One region of the Streptomyces sp. NPDC008313 genome, then DNA from elsewhere that is predicted to be linked to it. Evidence: riboswitches for the same ligand, from Rfam matches in the RefSeq annotation. Region 1 holds a riboswitch; the other holds the start of a gene.
The links. A riboswitch is a leader RNA that binds a small molecule or an ion and turns the genes downstream of it on or off. The one in region 1 is predicted to bind S-adenosylmethionine.

Region 1 (5,068 bases):
TATCTGTTCCCCGGCGCCCGGGTGACCAGTCTCTTCCCGTTCCTGTTCTTCCTGCCGCTGCGCCTTCCCGCCTGGGTGGTGCTGCCCTTCTGGGCGGCCCTGCAGTGGCTGGCGGCGAGCCGCGCGGGCCAGGGGCCGGGGGTGGCCTATCTGGCGCACGTGGCGGGCTTCTGTCTGGGCTTCCTCTACGCGTGGGTACGCACGGCGGGGAGCGGGAGGAGGGCGGCTAGAGTGAAAGCCCCAGCGACGGCCCCCGAGGGAGAAGACCCGTGATCACCGCGATCGTGCTCATCAAGACCAGCGTGGACCGGATCCCCGAGATCGCCGAGTCGATCGCCGCGCTGGACTCCGTCAGCGAGGTCTTCTCCGTCACCGGGACCTACGACCTCATCGCGATGGTCCGGGTGAGGTCCCACGACGACCTCGCGGACGTCATCCCCGCCGGCATCAGCAAGATCCCCGGCGTCGAGGCCACGGACACCCACGTCGCCTTCCGCACGTACTCGCAGCACGACCTCGAAGCGGCGTTCGCGATCGGCCTGGACAACTAGGGCCTCTCGTTTGGATCACGCCGGGCTCGCGGGGCCTGGCACCGCACCTCGCCGCGTTGTCGTCGCTTGCCATGGCTCCGCCATGTCGCCCTCCTCCGCCTTGCGATGCACGGCACCAGACCCCGCTCCCTGATCCGGCCTGATCCAAACGAAAGACCCTGGGGCCTGTCCGGGCCGATCGCGCGAGCGGACCGGTCCTCACACGGCCGGGACGCAGCGGCCGTCCCGCGTGCGGTAGGTCCACTTCGCGCCGTCGCGGACCAGCTCCCGCACCGCCCCGACGAACCGCTCCACGTGCTCGTCCGGGGTGCCGGCGCCGAAGCTGACGCGGACGGCGTTCAGGGACTTCTCTCCGGGCGCCGCCTCGGGGGCGCCGCACTCCCCCTGGGCGCCGGGGTCGCCGCCGAGCAGGGTGCGCACCAGCGGGTGGGCGCAGAACAGACCGTCGCGGACGCCGATGCCGTACTCGGCGGAGAGCGCGGCCGCGAAGTGCGAGCTGTTCCAGCCGTCCACCACGAAGGAGAGGACGCCGACGCGCGGGGCGTCGTCGCCGAACAGCGACAGCACGCGCACCTCGGGCACTTCGGCGAGGCCCGCCCGGACCGTGTCGATCAGGTGGCGCTCCCGGGCGACGAGCCGGTCGAAGCCCTCCTCGGTGAGCGCCCTGCAGGCCGACGCGATCGCGTAGGCGCCGATCACGTTCGGTGAACCGGCCTCGTGCCGGGCGGCGCCGGTGTGCCACTCCACGTCCACTCCCCCGTCGGCCCGCCGGGAGACCGAACGGCTGGCGCCGCCGCCGGCCAGGTAGGGCTCCGCCTCGGCCGGCCAGTCGGCACGGCCCGCGAGCACGCCGGAGCCGAAGGGCGCGTACAGCTTGTGGCCGGAGAAGGCGACCCAGTCGACGTCGAGGTCGCGCACCGAGACGGGGTGGTGCGGGGCGAGCTGGGCGGCGTCCAGGACGATGCGCGCGCCGTGCGCGTGCGCCGCGCCCGCCAGCTCGCGCACCGGCCACAGCTCGCCGGTGACGTTGGAGGCGCCGGTGACGCAGACGAGGGCCGGTCCGTGGGGGTCGCGGCCGGCGAGGGCCCGCTCCAGGATCTCGACGGCCTCGGCGGGGGTCCTGGGGGCGCTCAGATACGTGACGCGGGCGTTCCGCCAGGGCAGCAGGGAGGCGTGGTGCTCGGTCTCGAAGACGAAGACGTGGCAGTCGGCGGGCAGCGCGGCGGCGAGCAGGTTGAGCGAGTCGGTCGTGGACCGGGTGAAGAACACCTCGTCGCCGTCGCGGCAGTCCAGGAACGCGGCGACGGTGCCGCGGGCGTTCTCGAACAGGTCGGTGGACAGCTGGGACAGGTACCCGGCGCCGCGGTGCACGCTGCCGTAGCAGGGCGCGTACGCGGCGACGTCGTCCCAGACCCGGCGCAGCGCGGGCGCGCTGGCCGCGTAGTCGAGCGCGGCGTAGGCGACCTCGCCACCGGTGACGAGCGGCACGGTGACGTCGCAGCCGAGGACGGGCAGCGGGGCGGGAATCTCACGGCCGGTGGGCTCGGCGACGGGCTCGCGGGACGCGGTGGGCTCGCAGACGGCCGTGGCGGTGACGGCTGCGGTGGCGGTGGCGGTGGCGACGGACATGGCGGGACTCCTGTGAGGCAGGCAGGCGGAACCGCTGTGCCGGGCAGCGCGACGGCGGCCACGAGGGCGCACGCCGAGGCGGAGGCGCCGTGGACGACGGACCGGGGCGCCGGCACAGGGGGAAGGACGGGTGCGGAGGCGGGGCTCGACGGGCCCCGGGCCCCGTCTTCACACTCCCCTCGTCGCCCGGAGGGCGCAGGGGAGTGCGTAGACAGGGCCTAGCGCATTCGCTTGCTCACAGGAGGCTCCCTCGAACGACCAGGACCCCTGGTGTCGCCACTCGGGAGAGTGCGAGGGGTCCGCGCTTGCCGCGGACCTCGCTGCCCACGGCCTGGTCCTCACCCGGGGCACCCCGCCACGGACGGAGGGTTGCCGGACAGTCGGCCGGGGCCTCATGACTGTCGCTCATGACCTGGTCACATATCCTGCCACACGCCCGCGGACGCGCAAGGCGCGGTCCGTAATCCGGACCGCGCCCCGCGTCGCACCGTACGGTTCGCCCTCAGGCGTTGCTGGCGGCCACCCAGCGGTTCAGGACCCGCCGGGCCGCCCCCGAGTCGATCGCCCGCGCCGCCGCCTCCATGCCCGCGCCGATCCGGTCCGCGAGCGGGCCCGAGCCGCCCTCCAGGGCCACCAGGGCCGCCGCCGAGTTCAGCAGCACCGCGTCGCGCACGGGCCCCGTCTCACCGCCCAGCAGGCGCCGCGCGACGTCCGCGTTGTACGAGGCGTCGGCACCCCTCAGCGCCTCGACGGGCACCAGCTCGAGGCCGACGTCCCGGGGATCGAAGCTCTCCTCGGTCACCTTGCCGTCCCGCACGGTCCACACCCTCGACGTCGACGTCGTGGTCAGCTCGTCCAGGCCATCGTCGCCGCGGAAGACCAGCGAGGAGTTGCCGCGCTCGGCGAGGACACCGGCCACGATCGGGGCCATCCGCAGATCGGCGACACCGACCGCCTGCGCCCGCACCCGGGCCGGGTTGGTCAGCGGGCCGAGGAAGTTGAAGGTGGTCCGGATCCCCAACTGCCCTCGCGCGGCGGCCACATGACGCAGCGCGGGGTGGAACTTCACCGCGAAGCAGAAGGTGATCCCGGCCTCCTCGGCGACCTCGACGACCCGAGCCGGGGTCAGCTGGAGGTTGACGCCGAGCTTCTCCAGGACGTCCGAGGCACCGGAGGCGCTGGAGGCGGCCCGGTTGCCGTGCTTGACGACCTTGGCGCCCGTACCGGCCACGACGATCGCCGACATCGTGGAGATGTTGACGGTCTTCGCCCCGTCGCCGCCCGTGCCGACGATGTCGACCGTGGCGCCGGGCACCTCGATGACGTTGGCGTGCTCGTACATCGCCCGTACCAGCCCGGTGATCTCCTCGACGGTCTCGCCCTTGGCGCGCAGGGCCACCGCGAAGCCGGCGATCTGGGCGTCGGTCGCCTCACCGCGCATGATCCGGTCCATCGCCCAGGCCGTGTCGTCCGCGCTCTGGTCGCGTCCGTCCAGCAGGCCGTTCAGTACCTCGGGCCAGGAACGGCCCGCCGCGATGTCGCCTCCAGCGGGGGTCACAGCGCTCATATGCCGCTCCTGGGTCCGTCCCCGCCCCGGACGGGGGGCGGGGGTGTCTGCGTGACTGTCCCGTGACGCGCACGGGGACGGGACCACCCTATCCAGCCCGGGGAACGGCAAAGAGCCCCGTCCATGAACTGGACGGGGCTCTCGCCGTGGCGATCAGTACGGATCAGTGGTGGCCGTGGCCGCTGGTGATCTCCTTGTACTCCTCGACGGTGGGCTTCGGGATCTGGCTGTCCTCGCCGTAGAAGCCCTCGCTCAGCTTGGCGCGCAGCTTCTGCGTGCTCTTCACCTTGCGCTCGACACCGTTCTCGTCGACCGTCGGGCCGATCTCGGCGGGCGTGTACTGCTCGTGCGCCGTGAGCGTGTACAGCTGCTCCTGGCTGAGCGGCTCGTGGACCTCGATGAACTCACCGTGCGGCAGGCGCTTGATGATGCCCGACTCGCGGCCGTGCAGCACCTTGTCCTTGTCGCGGCGCTGGAGACCGAGGCAGATCCGCTTGGTGGCGACGAAGGCGAGCACCGGTCCGACGAAGAACGCGATCCGCACGAACCAGGTGACCGAGTTGATCGACAGATGGAAGTGCGTGGCGACGATGTCGTTGCCACCGCCGATCAGCATGATCATGTACGCCGTCACCCAGGCGACACCGAAGGCCGTACGGGTCGGCGCGTTGCGCGGGCGGTCCAGGATGTGGTGCTCGCGCTTGTCCCCGGTGACCCAGGACTCGATGAACGGGTAGAGCGCGATCACCCCGAGGAAGAGGCCGAAGACCAGCAGCGGGATCAGCACGCCCAGGACCAGGGTGTGGCCCCAGAGGTTGATCTCCCAGCCGGGCATCGCGCGGACCAGACCCTCGGCGAAGCCCATGTACCAGTCGGGCTGGGCGCCGGTGGAGACCTGGTCGGGCCGGTAGGGGCCGAGGACCCAGATCTGGTTGATGCCGGCGATCGCCGCGAGCATCGCGATGAAGCCGAAGACCAGGAAGAAGAAGCCGCCCGCCTTGGCCATGTAGACCGGCAGCAGAGGCATGCCGACGACGTTCTTGTTGGTCTTGCCGGGACCCGCGAACTGCGTGTGCTTGTGGTAGAAGACCAGGATCAGGTGGCCGACCACGAGACCCAGCATGATGCCGGGCAGCAGCAGGATGTGGATCGAGTAGAACCGCGAGACGAAGTCGCCTCCCGGGAACTCCCCGCCGAACAGGAACATCGAGATGTACGTGCCGACGATCGGCATGGACAGGATCGCGCCCTGGGTGAAGCGGACACCGGTGCCGGAGAGCAGGTCGTCGGGGAGCGAGTAACCGGTGAAGCCGGTGAACAT
Region 2 (5,068 bases), on a different contig from region 1:
CAGCACCTGCTCGGCGATGTCGTCCGGCAGCATCCGGAAGTAGTCGGCCGGGGCCCACGGGGTGTGCGAGAAATGGCTGATCAGCAGGTCGGGGCGGAGTTCGCGGAGCATCCCGGGGACCAGGGTCAGGTGGTAGTCCTGCACCAGCACCGCCGCGCCCTCGGCCGCCTCCTCGGCCAGGGCCTCGGCGAAGGCGCGGTTGTACGTCTCGTACGCCGCCCACTGACGGCGGAACTCCGTGCCGAAGACGGGTTCCAGGGGCGTCTGGTACAGCATGTGGTGGACGAACCAGAGCACCGAGTTCGCGATGCCGTTGTACGCGTCCGCGTGCACCCCGGCGTCGATGTCCAGCATCCGTACGCCGTCCTCGCCGACCCCGCGCCCGACCGCCTCGCGGTCGCCGTCGCCCAGCGCCGCGCACACCCACAGCGCCCCCGCGTCCGGCCCGATCGCGGAGAGCCCCGAGACCAGCCCGCCGCCGCCGCGCCGGGCGTGCAGCGAACCGTCGTCGCGGACGTCGTACGAGACGGGGCCGCGGTTGGACGCGACCAGGATCTGATGGGCACCTCGCGCGGAGGCCACATGGGGGGAGTCGGTGGAATCGGGAGAAGCCGTCGAAGCCGTCGAATCCGTGGAAGCCATACGCCTCAACCTAGCCCGGCCCGGAAAACCTCAAACGTACGGACGTCCCGCCCCCGGCCGCGTGCACCGGGGTCCGGCCATCCGCACGCCGGCCGGGTCCGTCCGTGCACGGCTTCCGTCCGGCCCGGTCACGCCACCTCCCGCGAGCGGTACTCCTCGATGTCCGCGACCGGCGGCCGTTCCGTCGTGTCCACCGGGTGCACCCGTGGCTCGAAGCCGTGCTCGCCCCGCTCGAACTGGGTGAGCACGGGACGGACGAGGTGGGCGCGGGCCAGCCGGACCTGCGCCGTGCGGTAGATCGTGGTGGCCATCCGGCCCAGCGCCTGCCCGTCCTGGTGCCGGTGCAGGCGGACGCCGACGTCGACCTGGGCGAGCGCGTCCAGACCGACCGTGTGCAGGGCGTCGATGAGCAGGCCCAGCTCGACCCCGTACCCGACCGGGAACGGCAGCCGTTCCAGCAGTGACCGGCGGGCCGCGTACTCGCCGCCGAGCGGCTGGACGAAGCCCGCGAGCTGCGGCCAGTGCATGTTCAGCAGCGGCCGGGCCATCAGCTCCGTCACGCGGCCTCCCTGGCCCGCTGCGGTGCCGAGCGGCCGGTCGTACATCGCCTTGACGAGCTGGACGCCCGGATCGGTGAGCAGCGGCCCCACGATCCCGGAGACGAAGTCCGAGGAGAACTCCCGCAGGTCGGCGTCGACGAAACAGACGATGTCGCCGCTGGTCACGAAGAGGGACCGCCACAGCACCTCGCCCTTGCCGGGCACGGCGGGTATGCGCGGGAGTATCGCGTCCCGGTGCACGACCCGGGCGCCCGCGGCGGCGGCGACCTCGGAGGTCCGGTCGGTCGAGCCCGAGTCGATCACCACCACCTCGTCGACGAGCGGGACCCGTTCCACCAGGTCGCGGCGGATGACGGTGACGATGTCGCCGACCGTCGCCTCCTCGTTGAGTGCGGGCAGCACCACGCTGACCGTCGAGCCCGAGGCCCGTTTCGCGGCGACGAGCCCGCGCAGCGGACGGTCGGCGACGGCCCAGGAGCGGGTGCCCAGCCAGCGTTCGACGTCTTCCAGCACAGTCCGCGCTCCTCACTGCTCCGTTGGCTGCCAGGCGGCTCCCGCCGGCAGCTCCTGCCTCACGATTCGGCCACACCCGGGACCCGGATCCGGCCCTGTGTGATCCATCTCGCGGTTCGGACGACTCCCTCGACTGTCCTGGCCTTCGGTTACAGTCTTGAGCAACGCGGATGACCATCGCATCTCGGGGGTCGTACCGCGCAGACGAAAAACAAGATCAACAATCGAATACCGCTCATCCAGAGGGGCAGAGGGATACGGCCCGTTGAAGCCCCGGCAACCCTCCAGTCGGTACTTGTCACGCGGACGTGGCGAGGCTCCCGGCTAGGGAAGGTGCCAAATCCGTCTCACGGCGAAGTGCGCCGTGAGGAAGATGAGGAGAAAGGGCCTCGCCTCCATGGCTGCGCAGACTGTCGCGAACACCGACGCACCCACCACGAACTCCGCGAACCCCGCCGCGAGCGCCGACAGCGCCCCGGGCACCGCGAACTCCCCCGTCGACCTCGGCCCCGCCGCCGCCCTCTCCTGCCGTGAGTGCGGCCACCGCGTGCCGCTCGGCCCGGTCTTCGCCTGCGAGGAGTGTTTCGGCCCGCTGGAGATCGCCTACGACTTCTCGGCGTACGACACCGAGGAGCTGCGCCGGCGCATCGAGGCGGGCCCCGCGAACATCTGGCGGTACGCGCCGCTGCTGCCCGTCCCCGCGGACGTGGCCGGGAAGCCGAACATCAACCCCGGCTGGACCAAGCTCGTCCAGGCCGACAACCTCGCCCGTGAGCTGGGCGTCGAGCCCGGCAAGCTGTTCGTGAAGGACGACTCGGGCAACCCGACGCACTCCTTCAAGGACCGGGTCGTCGCCCAGGCCATCGAAGCCGCCCGCGCCTTCGGCTTCACCACCCTCTCCTGCTCCTCCACGGGCAACCTGGCCGGCGCGGTCGGTGCCGCCGCCGCCCGCGCCGGCTTCCGCTCCTGCGTGTTCATCCCGCACGACCTGGAGCAGGGCAAGGTCGTCATGGCCGCCGTCTACGGCGGCGAACTCGTCGGCATCGAGGGCAACTACGACGACGTGAACCGCTTCTGCTCCGAGCTGATCGGCGACCCGGCCGGCGAGGGCTGGGGCTTCGTCAACGTCAACCTGCGGCCGTACTACGCGGAGGGCTCCAAGACCCTCGCGTACGAGATCTGCGAGCAGCTCGGCTGGCGCCTTCCCGACCAGCTCGTCGTGCCGATCGCCTCGGGCTCCCAGCTCACGAAGATCGACAAGGGGCTCCAGGAGCTGATCAGGCTGGGACTGGTCGAGGACAGGCCGTACAAGATCTTCGGCGCCCAGGCGGAGGGCTGCTCCCCGGTGTCCGTGGCCTACAAGGCGGGCCACGACGTCGTACGGCCGCAGAAGCCGGACACCATCGCCAAGTCGCTGGCCATCGGCAACCCGGCCGACGGGCCGTACGTGCTCGACATCGCACGGCGGACCGGCGGCGCGGTGGAGGATGTGAACGACGAGCAGATCGTCGACGCGATCAAGCTGCTGGCGCGCACCGAGGGCATCTTCGCGGAGACCGCGGGCGGTGTGACGGTCGGCGTGACGAAGAAGCTGATCGAGTCCGGCCTGCTCGACCCGGCGCTGACGACGGTCGTCCTGAACACCGGGGACGGCCTCAAGACGCTGGACGCCGTGGCGGGCACCGGCCTGACCGCGACGATCCGCCCGAACCTGGATTCGTTCCGCGAGGCCGGACTCGTCTGACGGGCCGGACCCGCCCGACGGGCCGACGCGGCCGTCTCGCGTACCCGGCCGCCCGCCACCATCCGCCGTTACCCGACCGGAGGTCACACCGCATGAGCGTCAACGTCCGCATCCCCACCATTCTGCGCACCTACACGGGTGGCCGGGCCGAGGTGGCCGCCGAGGGCGCGAACCTCGGTGAGGTCATCGCCGACCTGGAGAAGAACCACACGGGCATCGCCGCGCGCGTCCTCGACGACCAGGGCAAGCTGCGCCGCTTCGTCAACGTGTACGTGAACGACGACGACGTCCGCTTCGAGCAGGGCCTGGAGACGGCCACGCCCGACGGCGCCGGCGTCTCGATCATCCCGGCGGTCGCCGGCGGCTGACGGGTGACCGGCCCTGCCGACAATTACCGTCGGTAAGATCGGTCACGGTGTGTTCATCGAATTGCCCCTGTCGTGGAGAAACGGCCGGGGCAATTCGCATGGTTGAGCGCGGTACAGTTGGGGAAGCTGCTCGGCCTTATCCGGCGGACGTATATCGGTTCTCGCCCGGCACCCGTCAAGAAGTAGCCAAAGTGCCCCACCCTTTCAAGCCTTTCGCGGCATATATGGGGCCCGACTTGCCCTGAAACTTCACCAATTCTCCCCACATTCCGGATCGGGTGCTCCCAGAATTCTCGTCCGATTGACCTGTTGCAGACGGCAGTTGGGCAGATACATTCAGCCGCGGTCGACGCGTTCCGGCGCACACCCCCAACCGTTGGGGGGTGAGGTCTGACCCGGGTCCGCGAAGTGCGGTCCTGTGCAAGGGCCAGTAATAGGGGAGTTAGGCATGGCTCAGGGCACCGTCAAGTGGTTCAACGCGGAGAAGGGGTACGGCTTCATCGCGGTCGACGGTGGTGCGGATGTTTTCGTCCACTACAGCGCGATTCAGATGGACGGCTACCGCACCCTTGAAGAGGGCCAGCGGGTCGAGTTCGAGATCTCGCAGGGCCAGAAGGGGCCGCAGGCGGACATGGTCCGGCTGGCGGCCGGCTGAAGCACGCGCCGACTGACTGTTCGACGTGTCGAGGGGCTCGTACCCACCGGGTACGGGCCCTTCGGTCTGCCCGGACGGCGCCTTCCGGGGCGTACGGGGCCGCACGCGCCCCCTCCCGTCCGCCCGTCCGCGCCCCCTCCGGCCCGCCCCGACCCGGCCCCGGGCACCCCGGCGGAGACGTCCGCCGCGCGGGCGCTTCTTGCACTCGACGGGGTCGAGTGCTAATCATTGGCGTTAGCACTCTGAAGGTGAGAGTGACAACGAGGACCGGGTCGGTGAGGCCCGCAGGCCAAGTGGGGCAAGGAACCACGAGGCCGGCAGGCCGTCCGTCGCGGGCGCGGGCGCGGTCCTGGAGATTCCACCCCAGTCCGGGAGGACCACTTCACATGGCCAAGATCATCGCGTTCGACGAGGAGGCACGGCGCGGTCTCGAGCGCGGGATGAACCAGCTCGCCGACGCCGTCAAGGTCACCCTTGGCCCCAAGGGCCGGAACGTCGTCCTCGAGAAGAAGTGGGGCGCCCCCACGATCACCAACGATGGTGTGTCCATCGCCAAGGAGATCGAGCTCGAGGACCCGTACGAGAA

Region 2: linked by a shared signal. The riboswitch ahead of thrC (threonine synthase) and the one ahead of ACFY93_RS19740 (aminotransferase class V-fold PLP-dependent enzyme) in region 1 are both predicted to bind S-adenosylmethionine.

What each region holds. Positions count from the first base shown of each region.
Region 1 is NZ_JBIBFR010000013.1:248,539-253,606, forward strand. Features, by position in the region: gene ACFY93_RS19730 (rhomboid family intramembrane serine protease) at 1-273, shown strand, start outside; gene ACFY93_RS19735 (Lrp/AsnC ligand binding domain-containing protein) at 270-551, shown strand; gene ACFY93_RS19740 (aminotransferase class V-fold PLP-dependent enzyme) at 750-2,180, opposite strand; SAM riboswitch class IV at 2,477-2,593, opposite strand; gene trpD (anthranilate phosphoribosyltransferase) at 2,683-3,747, opposite strand; gene ACFY93_RS19750 (cytochrome b N-terminal domain-containing protein) at 3,911-5,068, opposite strand, start outside.
Region 2 is NZ_JBIBFR010000015.1:46,270-51,337, forward strand. Features, by position in the region: gene ACFY93_RS21170 (trehalose-6-phosphate synthase) at 1-582, opposite strand, end outside; gene ACFY93_RS21175 (glucosyl-3-phosphoglycerate synthase) at 771-1,715, opposite strand; SAM riboswitch class I at 1,948-2,095, shown strand; gene thrC (threonine synthase) at 2,113-3,459, shown strand; gene ACFY93_RS21185 (MoaD/ThiS family protein) at 3,552-3,827, shown strand; gene ACFY93_RS21190 (cold-shock protein) at 4,276-4,482, shown strand; gene groL (chaperonin GroEL) at 4,869-5,068, shown strand, end outside.